Regions from separate parts of the Roseibium algae genome, predicted to be linked through region 1. Evidence: predicted binding sites of a transcription regulator. Region 1 holds the regulator's gene; the other holds the start of a gene.
The links. Region 1 encodes PhoB, which activates phosphate uptake and scavenging genes when phosphate is short. Its sites were predicted from a motif close to TGTCATNNANCTGTCAT; they were not measured.
Positions count from the first base shown of each region.

Region 2: V6575_RS17010 (esterase-like activity of phytase family protein) is a predicted target of PhoB. The motif match lies at 3,468-3,484, and genes of this name have one in related genera.

Region 1 covers NZ_JBAKIA010000002.1:227,084-235,094, forward strand. Annotated here, with positions in the region: gene V6575_RS04710 (efflux RND transporter periplasmic adaptor subunit) at 1-499, opposite strand, end outside; gene V6575_RS04715 (Hsp33 family molecular chaperone) at 691-1,668, opposite strand; gene argF (ornithine carbamoyltransferase) at 1,682-2,611, opposite strand; gene V6575_RS04725 (aspartate aminotransferase family protein) at 2,608-3,810, opposite strand; gene V6575_RS04730 (GcrA family cell cycle regulator) at 4,234-4,797, shown strand; gene phoB (phosphate regulon transcriptional regulator PhoB) at 4,892-5,587, opposite strand; gene phoU (phosphate signaling complex protein PhoU) at 5,628-6,338, opposite strand; gene pstB (phosphate ABC transporter ATP-binding protein PstB) at 6,372-7,160, opposite strand; gene pstA (phosphate ABC transporter permease PstA) at 7,185-8,011, opposite strand, start outside.
Region 2 covers NZ_JBAKIA010000013.1:66,224-74,234, reverse strand. Annotated here, with positions in the region: gene V6575_RS17030 (TenA family protein) at 1-666, opposite strand, end outside; gene V6575_RS17025 (aspartate-semialdehyde dehydrogenase) at 754-1,788, opposite strand; gene V6575_RS17020 (hypothetical protein) at 1,893-2,015, opposite strand; gene V6575_RS17015 (M24 family metallopeptidase) at 2,125-3,285, opposite strand; gene V6575_RS17010 (esterase-like activity of phytase family protein) at 3,566-5,782, shown strand; gene V6575_RS17005 (c-type cytochrome) at 6,220-6,546, opposite strand; gene V6575_RS17000 (PQQ-dependent sugar dehydrogenase) at 6,536-7,657, opposite strand; gene V6575_RS16995 (hypothetical protein) at 7,855-8,011, opposite strand, start outside.

The DNA.
Region 1 (8,011 bases):
ACTCGACGCGGCCGCGATTTTCAATCAAACCGGCCTTCGCTTCAGCCAAGTTTGCCTCAGCTTCTGTCAGCGCGCCTTCATATTCAAACCGATCAATGGAGACGAGCACGTCTCCCTTTGAGACAATCCCACCTGCCTTGAGCTGATCACTTACGGAGACAACTTCTCCGGCAACGAGTGAACGCAAGTCCACTTGGCGGCCAGCTGTGACCTCACCGTAAACATTGATAAGCGGCGTATAGTCCTTCTGCGCCACAGCCTCAGTTTCAACCGCGTAAGACTTCTCGGTAATTGGGCGCTTGGGGACCTCTGGCTTTGTATTTACCAAATAATCCATACCCTTGAAGGCCACAAACAGCACAACGAGAGCCAGAACAGCCTGAAGAATTGCCTTTGCCACCAATCTGGCGCGACCAACAGCAGTTTTTTGAGCAGGCAGCTCTCCATAATCCACGGGCGCCTTGTTCTCGCTGTCGGTAGGTTCAACGGACTGCAACATAGAGTTCCCTCAAATCAAACACGTATCATCTACGGTTCACGGAGCCTGCTGGCTCACCTTGCACCGCACAATATACCATAGTCTGATATTCAACGGTTATGCGCCGTTGGCAAGTAGGTATTTGTAACGAACCGTCGCAAGATGAAGCCTAGATACACATGGAAACAAAAGCTTACCCAAGATGCGGCACCTCAAGTCGCGTCGAATTCGTAGATTGCGCTGCAAAACTCGCATTTCACGACAATCTTGTCGTCGACCTTCATCTGCTCGACTTCTTCCGCGCTGAAGTTCGACATAATCCCAGCAACCCGATCCCGGGAGCAACGACATTTGTCAGAGATCCCTTGAGGATCAAAGAGCCTCACGCCACGTTCATGGAACAAGCGGAACAAAAGCTGCTCGACGGTAATTTCAGGATCCGTAAGCTCCACATCCTTGACTGTTTCGACAAGTGCACGGGCTTCAACCCATGCATCGTCAATATCAAACTCATGGGGCCTAGCGCCCTTGGGCGCATCACCAGGGTCAAGATCAGCCTGTCGCATACGCTCAGGGGCCTCTGGCAGAAACTGCACCATGATGCCGCCTGCCGTCCAACGGTGGTTTGGGGCACTGCCGTCAGTGCGAGTGAAAAGCTCGCCAACAGCGAGGCGAACTTCAGTCGGGATCTGCTCGGATCTGGCAAAATAGCGCCGCGCCACCTCTTCAAGCGATATGCCGTCAAGTTCAACCAGCCCCTGGTAGCGCTGCATGTGCTTGCCCTGATCAATCGTCATGGCCAGATGCCCCCGGCCAAGAAGCTCTTCGGGACGGGCATGCCCGGCTTCGACCAAGACATCAACCTTGGCCTCATCAAAGCTTGCATAAGCGCGAATTGCATCTGGCGAAACGAAATCAACCACAAGCATCGACACCGGACCATCCGTCTGTGTCTGCAGGGTAAACCTGCCTTCAAACTTCAGGGAGGTGCCGAGCAGACTTGTCAGAACAATCGCTTCTGCAAGAAGGCGTGAGACCGGCTCAGGATATCCATGACGTTCCAAAATGGCGTCGACGACGGGTCCAAGCGTCACCGCGCGGCCACGAACATCCAGCCCTTCGACAGCAAACGGGCGCACCGCATCCTGCCCGGCAGGGGTTACGCCGAATTCCTCAAGATCTAATGCCAAGTTCTTACGCCTTTCACACAGCGTCAAAACACCAGGCAAGAATGCCCTTTTGTGCGTGTAGACGATTTTCTGCGCCGTCAAAAACCACTGAGTTCGGACCATCCATAACTTCAGTGCTCACTTCTTCGCCGCGGTGCGCGGGCAAACAATGCATGAAGAGTGCCTTGTCATTGGCTTCCGACATCAAACGCTGGTTGACCTGATAGGCACCAAGCAGATTGTGCCGCGTTGTGTCATCGTCGTCGCCCATGGAAACCCAACAATCTGTCACCACACAATCGGTGCCTTTGACCGCTTCAAATGGATCGTCAGTCACAACGATCGACGCCCCTTCTGCGCGCGCCTTCTCAATCAGATCGGTTGGCGGGGCCAATTCCGAAGGTGTTGCAATGCGCAGTTCAAAGTCGAGGCGCGGAGCCGCATGCACCCAGGACGCCAGCACATTGTTGCTGTCGCCGCTCCAGGCAATCGACTTGCCTTTGATTGAGCCACGATGCTCTTCAAACGTCAAAAGATCTGCCATGATCTGACAAGGATGAGACACTTTGGTCAAACCATTGATAACAGGAATGGTCGCATTGGCCGCAAGTTCTGTCAGATCGTCATGACTCAGGATCCGGATCATAACCGCATCAACAAATCGCGACAGAACCTTGGCTGTGTCCGCGATTGTCTCGCCCCGCCCGAGCTGCATTTCTGCACCCGTGAGCATCAAGGTTTCGCCGCCAAGCTCGCGCATGCCAACGTCAAAGGAAATACGTGTACGGGTCGATGGCTGCTCAAAAATCATCGCCAGGACTTTACCCGCCAAAGGCCCCTCGCCCCGACGAATACCATTGCGGTCTTTTTTAAGACGCTTGCTGACGTCTAGAATGTGGCGCAGTTCGTCTCCGCCAAATTCGGTCAGATCCAGAAAATTCCGCGACATACCGGTGCTGGTCATTCTGCCGCCCCTTCAAGTTTCAATGTTTGTTCAAGTGACGTGGCAGCGGCCTCGAGCCGCTTAACAGCCTCTGCAATCTCTTCATCCGAGATCGTCAGCGGAGGCATGATCCGCACCACATTATCGCCAGCGGGGATCGCCAGAAGCCCTTGTTCGCGTGCCATTGCGACGAAATCTCCAGCGGGTACAACGCACTTCAGACCGAGCATCAAACCAGAACCGCGCACTTCCTCCAGGACATCAGGATGCCCATCGACGAGACCGGCCAGCTTCTGCTTGAAGTTGAGACCCTTCGACTTCACCGTATCCAGGAATTCATCGGCCAGGATCACATCAAGCACTGCATTGCCGACAGCCATCGCAAGAGGATTACCGCCGAAGGTCGTGCCGTGCGTTCCAGGCACCATGCCCGACGAGGCCTCTTCCGTTGCGAGACACGCACCCATTGGGAAACCGCCGCCGATGCCCTTGGCAACCGCCATGATGTCCGGCATCACACCGGACCATTCATGCGCAAACAACTTACCTGTCCGACCAACACCCGTTTGGATTTCGTCAAAGATCAGCAAGATGCCTTCATCGTCGCAGAGCTTACGAAGCTGACGTAAAAACTCAGTTGGGATCTCGCGGATGCCGCCTTCACCTTGGATTGGTTCAATTGCAATGGCTGCTGTTTGCGGACCAACGATCTCTTTTAAGGCCTCCAGATCACCAGCTGGAACCTGGTCAAAACCAGGAGCCTTTGGGCCAAAACCCTCCATATACTTTGCCTGACCACCAGCTGCGATTGTCGCGATGGTCCGCCCATGGAAAGCACCTTCAAAGGTCACGATGTGATATCGATCAGGGTGTCCCTTGTCATACTGATAGCGGCGCGCGGTTTTGATCGCAGCTTCCATCGCCTCAGCCCCAGAGTTTGTAAAGAACACACGATCCGCAAACGTTGCCTCAGCCAGGCGACTTCCGAGACGGTTTCCCCCCGGAGGACTGTGCAGATTGGACGTGTGCCAAAGCTTTTCAGCCTGAGCCTTCAGCGCCTCGACCAGATGCGGATGACTATGCCCAAGCGCGTTGACGGCAATCCCGGATCCGCAGTCCAGAAATCGTCGGCCATCACTCGCTACCAGCCAGACACCTTCACCATGATCGAATTCCAGGCCCGATCTTGCGTAAGTTCCAAACAGCGCAGACGCCGACATTTCCTTAAACTCCCGTGGAGAGAAAAACCTTTATGCCATGCGCTGTTTATTCCGGAACCTGACCAATAAAGGCCCTAAAACGAAACATGCCGCCCGGAAAAGGCGGCACGCGCATGTCATAAAAGCTTATACACCTGTTCCCCGGCTCGCTGTCAATGCAATTGGCAGGTTTCAGCCAATTGCATTCGCACATAGGCAAATTGGCTATTCTGGGGAAAAGCTGGTTCATCCCCATCTGAATCCCCCCGAAACCTTGCCTCAACTTTCACCGATATTGTAATGTCCGATGAGTAAAGCACGACATGTCGTGTAGCAAATCACTTTATGGCACTAAATATGCCACTACTGGCACGCATGAGTGTGCCTTAACACTTGGTTAATGCTTCGTGGTTTTTCGCCACTGAACATACGGGGTGCGGCAAAATGAGTTGGACGAATGAACGCGTGGAGCTTTTGTCAAAGCTCTGGGCCGAAGGCCATAGCGCAAGTCAGATTGCGGGCGAACTCGGCGGCGTGACACGCAATGCAGTTATCGGAAAAGTTCATCGCCTTGGGCTTTCGGGCCGTGCAAAGGCACCATCGCCTGCATCCAAGCCGCGTCGGCCACGCGCGGGCTCGGCTGCACCTGCATCACCAGGAAGAACAGGTACACCGCAACCACAGTCTCAGGGTGCAACTGCCTTGAAGATGGAAAGTGCACCTGCTCCTGTTGCAAAGCCAGAGCCGGAAATCGAGCTTATTGCTGAGCTGGTACCGATGTCAGAACGTGCAACGATACTGTCGTTGACAGAACGGACTTGCAAATGGCCAATCGGAGATCCGAGCACCGACGATTTCTATTTCTGCGGTCGGGTTTCAGATGCAAACGTTCCTTATTGCGCCCATCATTGCAAAATTGCTTATCAACCTGTGAGTGATCGGCGACGCAATAATAACAATAAGCCGTTGGCTGTTTCCGCCCCAATTGCTGCTGCACGCGCTTCCTAGAGCTTTGCAGTTTTAAGGCGATCAGAGATTAAAAAAGCCCGCCGAATTCGGCGGGCTTTTTATTTGGCAATAGCAAGATACTGAGGTTCAGGCCTCAGGCAAGGGCGAACTGATCGTTGAAGGCATAACCAGCACCGCGCACAGTGCGGATTGGGTCTTTCGCCTTGCCACGGTTCAACGCCTTGCGCAAACGCCCGACATGAACATCAACGGTCCGTTCATCCACATAGACATCGTGGCCCCAGACCCCATCAAGAAGCTGTTCACGAGAGAACACGCGCCCAGGCGACGTCATTAGGAATTCCAGAAGCCGAAACTCCGTTGGCCCCAGATGGATTTCCTTGGTGCTGCGCCGCACACGGTGAGTTTCCCGATCCAGCTCAATATCACCAGAACGCAGCATCGAAGATACAACTTCAGGATTTGCCCGGCGCAAGATGGCCCGGACCCGCGCCATCAGTTCCGGCACGGAGAATGGCTTGACCACATAGTCATCTGCCCCCGTAGACAAGCCACGAATACGCTCGGCTTCCTCGCCGCGAGCAGTCAGCATGATCACCGGCAAGCGTTCAGTCTCTTCGCGCATTCTCAGGCGCCGACATAGCTCAATGCCGGAAATGCCCGGCAGCATCCAATCAAGTAGCAACAAGTCAGGTACACTTTCACGGAGACGAACTTCAGCGTCGTCTCCGCGCATGCAGGAATCGACTGTGTAGCCTTCTGCTTCCAAATTGTATCTCAGCAACAGGCTGAGCGGCTCCTCGTCTTCAACGATGAGTACCTTAGGCATTCCAGTTTACTCCGAACCATTCCCGCCTGACGTACTGATATCAGGCGTCTTCTTTGTCCATGACACCCGTTTCGTCCATGCGTGGACGATCTTCGGTCAGGCGGTCACCTGTGACCATGTAGAAAACATTCTCTGCGATGTTGGTGGCATGATCGCCGATGCGCTCGATGTTCTTCGCGCAAAACAGAAGATGAGCGCACTGAGTGATATTGCGCGGATCTTCCATCATGTAGGTCAGCAACTCCCTGAACAACGAGGTGTAGATCGCATCAACTTCGCTATCCCGGTCCCGTACAAGACGAGCTTCTTCAGCATTCCGGCGGGTATAGGCATCCAGCACGTTTTTGAGCTGAGACAAAGCCAGCTCTGTCATGTGCTCAACACCGATTGACAGTGTTTTGGACTTAAGACCTGCATCCATCGCAATCACACGCTTGGCAACATTTTTCGCCATGTCGCCGACCCGTTCCAGATCGTTTGCAATACGGCCAGCAGCCATGATCTCACGAAGGTCCTGGCCCATCGGCTGACGTCGTGCGATCACCTGAACATTGCGCATTTCGATATCAAGCAGAAGCTCATCCAGCCTGGCATCCTTCAAGATGGTTTCCTGGGCAAGCTCCAGATCCTGCCTCATCAAAGCAGAAACCGCGTTGCTGACAATATCCTCGGCCAGGCCACCCATTTCGGCGATCAGACCAGCAATAGTGGTAAGTTCTTCGCCATATGCAGATACCGTATGTTCGGTCATCTCAGTTCCCTTTCCATACCCGTGTCAACAAAATCAGCCGAAGCGGCCCGTGATGTAATCCTGGGTGCGCTTGTCTTGCGGGTTGGTGAAAATATCCTGCGTCGCGCCCACTTCAACCAGATTTCCCATATGGAAGAAAGCTGTCTGTTGAGACACACGAGCCGCCTGCTGCATCGAATGGGTCACGATAACAATCGTAAAATTCGCCCGCAGTTCATCGATCAGCTCTTCCACCTTTGCAGTGGCAATCGGATCAAGTGCCGAGCACGGTTCATCCATCAGAATGACTTCCGGGCTTACCGCAATGGCACGCGCAATGCACAGGCGTTGCTGCTGGCCACCTGACAGCCCCGTTCCCGGTCCATCCAGACGATCTTTCACTTCGTTCCAAAGACCAGCTTTCTGCAAGCTGGATGCAACGACTTCGTCGAGCTCAGACTTTTTGCGTGTCAGACCATGGATCCGCGGCCCATAAGCAACATTGTCATAAATTGATTTTGGGAAAGGGTTCGGCTTCTGAAACACCATTCCAACCTTGGCGCGCAACTGCACCGGATCGACTTTCGGATCATAAATATCCTCATCATCAATCTTGATGTCGCCTTCAACGCGGCAAATATCAATTGTATCGTTCATCCGGTTCAGGCAACGCAGGAACGTGGATTTACCGCAACCGGACGGACCGATAAACGCCGTAACTGCACGTGCCTCGATGTCAACGCTGACATCCTTGATTGCGTGGGTATCACCGTAATAAACCTGCACTTTACTGGCAGAAATTTTCGTTTCAGTCATCTCGGCGGTCTCTATATCTCTAGGCATCTCACTCATGGTGACGCTCATTCCTTACCAGCGGCGCTCAAACCTGCGACGCAGGATGATCGCGACAACATTCATTGTCATGAGGAACAGAAGCAGGATGATGATCCCACCCCAGGCCCGTTCATAGAAAGCCGGATCCGCACGCTTTGCCCACTCGTAAATCTGGGCAGGCATTGCAGAGTTCGGCGACAAAAATCCAGACACAACCCCATCAGGGAATTCGGAGGCAATAAAGCCAACCATCCCGATGAGAAGAAGTGGAGCTGTTTCACCCAGGGCCTGTGCAAGTCCAATGATCGTCCCTGTGAGGATACCTGGCATTGCAAGTGGCAGAACATGGTGGAAGACCGACTGCATCTTGGATGCCCCAATTCCAAGCGCCGCACTTCGAATACTCGGCGGCACTGATTTCAGAGATGCACGCGTCGAAATGATGATGGTCGGAAGTGTCATCAAGGTGAGGACCAGTCCACCGACGAGAGGCGCCGACTGAGGCAAGTGAGCGAACTGAATGAACGCCGCAAGACCCAGAATACCAAATACGATGGATGGAACAGCAGCCAAGTTCGAGATGTTCACCTCAATCAGATCAGTGATCCGGTTTTTGGGAGCAAATTCTTCCAGGTAGATGGAGGCTGCGACGCCAATCGGTAGAGCCAAGAGCAAGACTACCAGCATCATGTAGAAGGAGCCGATCATTGCGACCCCGATACCAGCCTGTTCAGGACGTGAGTCCGATGCATCTGCACCCAAGATGAATTGCCAATTGAAGCGCTTCACCACAGTTGCCGTTTCCCGCAACTTGTCGACAATGTCGAGATGCACGGCATTCAGGTTCTTGTCGTTGACCA
Region 2 (8,011 bases), on a different contig from region 1:
GCGGCACATATTTTCAAATAAATCAGCGAGCCTGTCTTGAGCTGCCGGATCCAGGTCCGGGCCGGTGTTGTCCATTTCGGTACGTAGCCAGCCAACGAAATCCTGAAAGCCTGGGACCGCATGGAGGTCGATCCATTCAGCGAGGTAAAAATGGGTTGGTCGTGGCTTTTGCGCTTCTCGCAGGCCCCAGACGAGATAGACCCACTCGGCGCATAGCAGGCAGGCGAGGCCGTCTGCGTATGTGCCCTTGCCAGCTGATTGCAGCAACAGATCTGAAAACTGGCGTGTAACCGGTCCTTGCGCGGCTGTCTGATAAGTCTCTTTGGGGACACCAAGAGCTGCAAAAGAGCGTTCGAAATAGTCGTTTTCTTCAGAGGTCACCAGTGCGAGAAAGGCGCTTAGTTTTGCCTTTGACTGCATGGACGGCGCTTTGGCCACCAGGTAGCCAAGCGTGGAGCAAAGATCGATGACGAAGGTATAGTCTTCAATCAGGTATCTCACATAGGCTGCCGTTGGCATCGTATCGTCGCCAATTGCCTTTGTGAAAGGGTGGTCGGTGGCAGCCGCCCAGGATGGGCCAGCGTTTGCGGCCAACCAGTCGCTAAATCCAGCAGATGGTGTTTGTGCTGCAAAGTCTTGAAAGGAAAGGCGGGAATTGGAAGCCATCTATACGGCATCCTTCCTTGAAATGATGATGTAAAGAGAAGCGAACAAGCGCGCCGAACTCATGGCGCGCTTGTGTTAAAATGATCTTCAGGCAGCTTCACTTTTCGGCTTGATCAGACCACGGTTGATCAGGGCCTCTGCAATCTGAACTGTATTCAGAGCAGCACCTTTGCGCAGGTTGTCCGAGACGATCCAGATGTTCAGGCCGTTCTCGACTGTTGCATCTTCGCGGATACGAGAAATATAGGTCGCGTCTTCGCCTGCGCTTTCGTAAGGCGTGATGTAGCCGCCGTCTTCGTGCTTGTCGATCACGAGGCAGCCGGGCGCTTCACGCAGGATGTTCCGCGCTTCCTCGGCAGAGATTTCGTTTTCAAATTCGATGTTCACGCTTTCGGAATGGCCGATGAAGACTGGCACACGCACGGCGGTGCAGGTCACCTTGATTGCCGGGTCGAGCATCTTCTTGGTTTCGGCAAGCACCTTCCATTCTTCCTTGGTGTAGCCGTCTTCCATGAAATCATCGATATGCGGAATGACGTTGAAAGCGATCCGCTTTGTGAACTTGGCTGGCTCAATCGGATCGTTCACGAACACTGCGCGCGTCTGGTTGAACAGCTCTTCCATGGCTTCTTTGCCACCGCCGGAGACTGACTGATAGGTCGATACGACGATGCGCTTGATCTTTGCGTGATCATGCAAAGGCTTCAGCGCAACAACGAGCTGAGCGGTTGAACAGTTCGGGTTGGCGATGATGTTCTTTTTGCTGAAGCCCTTGATCGCATCGGCATTCACTTCAGGAACGATCAGCGGTACGTCCGAGTCGTAGCGCCAGGCGGATGAGTTGTCGATGACAACACAGCCCTTGGCTGCAATCCTCGGAGACCATTCCTTCGAAACGGTGCCGCCTGCGGACATCAGACAAATATCTGTGTCGGAGAAGTCGTAATTCTCCATTGCCTGAACCTTCAGCGTTTTATCGCCGAACGAGACTTCGGTGCCCTGGGAGCGGCGAGAGGCCAGTGCCACGACTTCGTCAGCCGGGAAGCCGCGCTCATCCAGAATGTCGAGCATTTCGCGGCCAACATTGCCGGTGGCGCCTGCGATTGCAATTTTGTAACCCATTTTGAAATTCCTCATCCGTCTCCCCGCTCACCCGGCTTTGCGGTCTTTCAACCAGCCGGTCTGTCAGCGCCCCCCATCCCCGGGGAGCGGGACGAGCGGCACCGTTAGGCGGTGGTGGTCGTAGTCGGTTTGACGGTGGTTGTCGGGGCAGGGGTTGCGCAGGCAAAAGCACCGCCGGTCGAAACCGTCGTTTGCTTTTTCAAAATGTCGGCAGTGCGCCGAGCCATGCTTATGCTCCAGTGGTCAAGAGTGGTGCTTTTTTGCCCGGAAAAGCTTGGATGTCAACAGGTGGTAAGCCAAAGCGCTGGCTGTGGCCTGTGTTCGATGCCATTTGCCTTAAACTAGGATCGGAATTTCTGTTGGCGCCCGACGTGTCAGAAGCTCAGGTGAGCCGTCGCGTATGACGATGTTTTCCTCGTGGACCATAATTTTTCCGTCAGAAATCGCCATACTGGGCTCAAGGGTCAGCACCATGCCTTCCTTAAGAATTGTTCGGTCGAAATCGATCAATGATGGCGCTTCCGTCAGCTGCATGCCAAGGCCGTGGCCAAATCGTCCGACATCGCTTTTTGAACCACCTATGGCATTCGCCATCACCATGAAGAGGTCTGCGCAAGTCACGCCGGGGCGGGCCATATCCAGTGCCGCATCAATGGCTCTATGGAGGGTTGCGTAGGCTTTGTGTGTGGCGTCGCTGGCAGGCCCCACTGTGTAGTTTCGGTCGAAGTCGCAAAAATAGCCGTTGAGCGTTGCGCCAGTATCAAGCATCAGGACGTTGCCGTCCGTTAGTGGTCTGTCGCTTGGCGGCGAGATGACATCATTGTATCCGCCCGGGCCTGCTCCGCCCACTAGATAGGGTACATCATCAGCACCGCTGGCCAGAAGGTCGATCTTGAAGGCCCGGAACACCTCTTTCAAAGTTTGCCCTCTATGAAGGAAACTCGCAGCTCTTTCGAAACTTCCTGAGGCGATGCTGCAGATCTGAGACAGGAGGGCGATTTCTCGCTCAGATTTGATCATCCGCAGAGACTGGACCGCAGCGGTCGCATCGGTCCACTCGCTGGCTGGAAGACTATCTTTCAAAACCATGAAATCATTCAGAGGCATTCGGAGCGTGGTTTCCCGCCCCATCAGCAACCCGATCCGTGGTTTGTCTTTGAGCACGTCAACGAGCAATGACACTCCGTCATCGTTTTCATGCGGCGAAGAGAAGGTTCGAATATCGCTTACCCAGGTCGATGCCATGACGTGGGTACCTATTTCTGGGATAATGGCGATGGGAGCAGCGTTTGCCGGGATCACGAGGAACCAGGGCCGTGTTGGGCTGAGCCAGAACAGGGTTCGAAAGCCGGTGAAATATCGCACTTCCGCTTCCGTTGTCAGCAATATGGCGTCCATCTTCGCGGACTTCATAGCCTTGTGGAGGCGCTCCAGCCGGGCTTCATATTCTTCGATTGGGAAATCGGCAGCCTGTGTCATCGAATAGAGAGGCGGCAAGTGGCAGTTTGAATGTTTCCCATAGTCGCGACCTTGCTGGATTTCTTCGGTGCAGTTGTCATCAGTGAAAGGCGAATTGTGCTGTGTGTCAAAGGAATTACGGGGCGCTCACGGCAGATTAATTGCAAATCGAACGGAAGATGAATTTGCTGGGCGCTCGATTTGTAAACGCCGCTTGCGGCTGTCATGAAAACTTCAAGCGACTGTCATGGAAAGTCCATCGCTCAGGCCTAGTTTCGCGCCAGAATTCGACCTGTTTTCTTAACCTTCGGGGATTTTTATGACCACCTTGCGCAAGCATTTCCTGGCTAGCATTAGCCTTGCTGTCACATTTAGCCTTGGCAGCGCTTTTGCCGCTGAAGCTGGATCGTTTTTCGAGCGTATCAACAGCTACCCAGTTTACAAAACATTGGACGAAGGCGTTGATCCAGCGACCGAGACTGTTGCTGAAATCATTTCAGCTTCCAAGGATGGCCGAACGCTTGGCTTCACTGACAGTCCAGGTGAAGCGATTGTGTTTGTGGATGCCACGAACCCAATCAACATTAAGCCTAAGGGGCGTGTTGCCCTTGGCGGCGAGCCGACATCCGTTGCTTTTGGCTCCAAGGCTGCCTATGCCGGAGTCAACACCAGCGCAGATTTCGTGAATGCATCCGGCTACATGGCCGTGATTGAGTTGGAAGGCCTGGGACTTGCCGCAAAATGCGACGCAAAGGGTCAGCCGGACAGCATTGCGGTGTCTCCTGATGGCAAGTTCGTTGCCATTGCGATCGAGAACGAGCGCGATGAAGACCTGAATGACGGCGCTCTGCCGCAGATGCCTGCCGGTCATCTGGCAATCTTCGATCTGGATGCTGACGGCAAGCCGATCAATTGCGATAATGTTCGCATCGTCGACATGACGGGTATCGCTGAAGTTGGGGGCACCGACCCTGAGCCTGAGTTTGTTTCGATCAACTCGAAGAACCAGGCTGTTGTAACCCTTCAGGAAAACAATCACCTTGCCATAGTTGATCTGGCTTCCGGAAAAATCACTGCCCATTTCTCAGCTGGTACGGCCGATATCGATGCCATCCCGGTTAAAAAAGCACGTATGAGCGACGCCTCCGGCTCGCTCAAGGATGTGCCACGTGAACCGGATGCGGTGGCGTGGATTGATGACGAGCGTTTTGTCACGGCAAATGAAGGCGACTATAAAGGTGGTTCGCGCGGTTTCACGATCTGGAACACCAAGGGCGATGTTCTCTTCGACAGTGGCAACGCCATGGAACACCTTGGAATGGCCAATGGTCACTACCCGGCAAAGCGCGCCCACAAGAAGGGCACCGAGCCTGAGGGTGTTACAGTTGGCGAGTTTGGTGGCGAAACCCTGATTTTCGTCAGCTCCGAGCGCGGAAACTTTGTTGCTGTTTACAAAGACACTGGAGCGGAACCTGAGTTCGTCCAGTTCCTGCCAACGCATGTTGGACCTGAAGGCCTTCTGGCGATCCCACAGCGTGACCTTCTTGCGGTTGCCAACGAAGTAGACGAAGACGGTGTACGTGCACACGTTGGGCTTTACCAGTTCGGTGCTGAGGCTCCTTCTTATCCGATGGTTGTCTCTGTCACGGACCCAGAAACACGCGCGCCAATCGGTTGGGGTGCTCTTTCCGGTCTTGCTGCTGATCCTGCCGATGCCAACAAGCTCTATGCCGTCAGCGACAGTTTCTACGACGCAGCGCGTATCTTCACGCTCGATGTGTCCGAGAAGCCTGCGAAGATTGTATCGCATGTGGATCTGACAGGTGGCACTGCGAAGAAATACGACCTTGAAGGTATTTCGGTTGCCAAGGACGGCGGCTTCTGGCTTGCGTCTGAAGGCAACGCGAAAAAGGAAATGCAGCATTTCCTTCTGAAGGTCTCTGCTGAGGGTAAGGTTGAGGAAGAAATCACACTTCCTGTAGCTCTAGTCGCACAGGCCAAGCGTTTTTCTCTCGAGGGTGTTGCTGAGTTCGAAAAAGACGGTCAGCCAATGGTTGCTGTTGCAGTTCAGCGCGAATGGAAAGACGATCCAAAGGGCATGACGAAAATCGGCATCTACAATCCTGCCGATAAGTCCTGGGGCTTTGTTCACTATCCGCTCGAAACTCCTGCAAGCCCGGCTGGTGGCTGGGTTGGTCTGTCTGAGATCGTTTCCCTGGGTGGCGAAAAGTTCGCAATTCTGGAGCGTGACAACAAGGGCGGAGAAGACGCGGCGATCAAGCAGATCACTGTTGTGTCTCTTGAGGGCGTGACACCGGCGAAATACGGTGAAGCTCTTCCGGTTCTGGAAAAGCACATGGCGATGGACATTCTTCCTGCACTGGCCGCTGGCAAGGGTTGGATCATGGACAAGCCGGAAGGCCTGACCGTGACATCTGACGGGCGCCTGTTTCTGGTCACAGACAATGATGGTGTGGACGATGCACCGGGTGAAACCCTGTTGATCAACCTCGGCCCTGCGTCTCGCCTGCACTAAACGAGGAACGGTCCTCCCAAGACAGATTATGGGAACGCCCGGATGCTTGAATGCGTCCGGGCGTTTTCGTTTGTTCAAACGAAACATAGTTCACTTAAATGCTGTATTGTACACTATTTGTTTACATATTGTTCTTGCGAACGAATCGACGTAAGGTAATATTGCCTCCCAAGGCAAAAGCGAAACTAAAATAGGATTTTTAAATGAGTAACAGAAAAACTTTTGATGTAGGTCGAGACTCTATTACTGGTAAATTCGTTCCTGTAAAAGAAACGAAGATGCGTCCCGCGACGACTACTCTGGAGAGAGTTCCAAAATCTGGGCGAGGTGATACGAAACATGAGCCACGTCGCAAAGGTTGAAAATTAGAAAAGCGCTCGGAGGTGAAATGCTTCCGGGCGTTGCAGTCATTGCATTTTGTTTTAGTCAAGTTTGGATCAGAGGTCCGGCGCGGTTGCCTCAATCTTGATCTTTGAAAACCAGCTGGCCAAATCAGCGATATCCTCGTTGGACAGACCGCTGGCGATGATCGTCATTTGTTCGTGCTGGCGCTTGCCGGACTTGAAAGCCTTCAGCTGATTGGCGATATAGGCTGCATTTTCACCGGCAAGATTTGGCGCATTTGGCGCGACTGCGATGCCAAGATCCCCATGGCAGACCGTGCACATACGCGCCTTGTCGCGACCAGCTTTTGCATCCTGAGCATGTGATGGGAACGAGCAGGCGAGCAAAAGCCCGCCTACACAAAGTAGTCTACTGATCATAGGATATCCGGTAGACTACATTGGCGAAGTCGTCAGAGACCAGCAGTGACCCGTCCGCCATTTCCTCGATGTCGACCGGACGCCCGACCGCAGAGCCGCTCGACAGCCAGCCATCGGCAAAGACTTCCTTGCCAACAGCGTTTCCAGCCTCATCGAAGCGAATGCGCATGATGCGGTAGCCAACGGGCGTGGTCCTGTTCCAGGAGCCGTGCTGGGCGACAAAAGCATCGTTTTTGTACTCGGCAGGGAACATTTCGCCTTCGTAGAAGTCGATGCCGAGATTAGCCGAATGGGCCTGAAATTCGATCTCTGCCGGTGTGACCTCCATCGGCGGATCAGTTTCTTCATAGCCCGCGAGTTTGGTATCCTTGCCACCTCGATAGGGGAAGCCGAAATGTTGGCCGATTTTCGTCACCCGGTTCAATTCGTCTGGTGGTGTGTCATCTCCCATGCCGTCGGCACCATTGTCGGTGAACCAAAGCTCTCCTGTGACTGGATGCCAGTCAAAGCCAACTGAATTTCGGACGCCATTGGCGACAATTTCCCAATTGGAACCGTCTGGATCCATCCGGGCGATCTTGCCAGTGTTATCCTCAAGCTCACAGATATTGCAGGGCGCGCCGAGTGCAACATAGAGCTTCCGGTCAGGTCCGAAACCAATATAGCGCCAGCCGTGCAGGAACTCGTCTTTCAGGCCTTCCTTGACTGGCAGCAAGGGCTGGAGAGGAAGGGATGTATCAAATTCGGCAGGCACAGGCCATTTGGTGATCTTGTCCTGCAGGGCGACGTAAAGTTGAGAATCCTGAGCCGCAATGCCGTTTGGTACATTCAGCCCGCTGACCCGTTCGCTGACCTCGTCGGCCACTCCGTCGCGGTTGCTGTCGACCATGGAGTAAACATGCCCATGACGCGAGCCAACAAAGATAACGCCATTTGGTTTGACCACTTCAATGGAGCGCGCCTTGGGCATTTCGGCAAAGACAGCGATTTTGAATCCTGGCGGCAGTTTAATTTTCTCGAGCACGCCTGAGTAATCAGTTTCGGCCAGTGCTGCACCGGTGAAGGTAATAGCGAGGGTCGCAACTGTGCTGCATAGTAGTTTCTTGAGCATATCGTCCTCCCAAACGATGTCAGCGGCTATGATAAACGTCTGACGGGAGAAAGACTAAGGTACAAGCAGAATGAGGCTCAAGGCTCTTGCGCTGGATTCTATTTCAGAAGCGCCGAAATCAGTCATTTGCCGCCTTGTATATGTCGAACCGTGCCACTAAGCGGCACGGTTTTTCCTGTGATATCAAGCAAATTCGTTCATTGCGCTCTGCGATAGACCGAGACATTTGTGAAGCTGTCGACATCCACAAGGTGGACCGTTTGGGTCACGGTCAAAGTGCAGCCGTCGTCGGAGAGTTCGCGGGTTGCCTTCATGATGGTCAATCCTCCGCGGCGGGCTTCGGATACAAGCTTT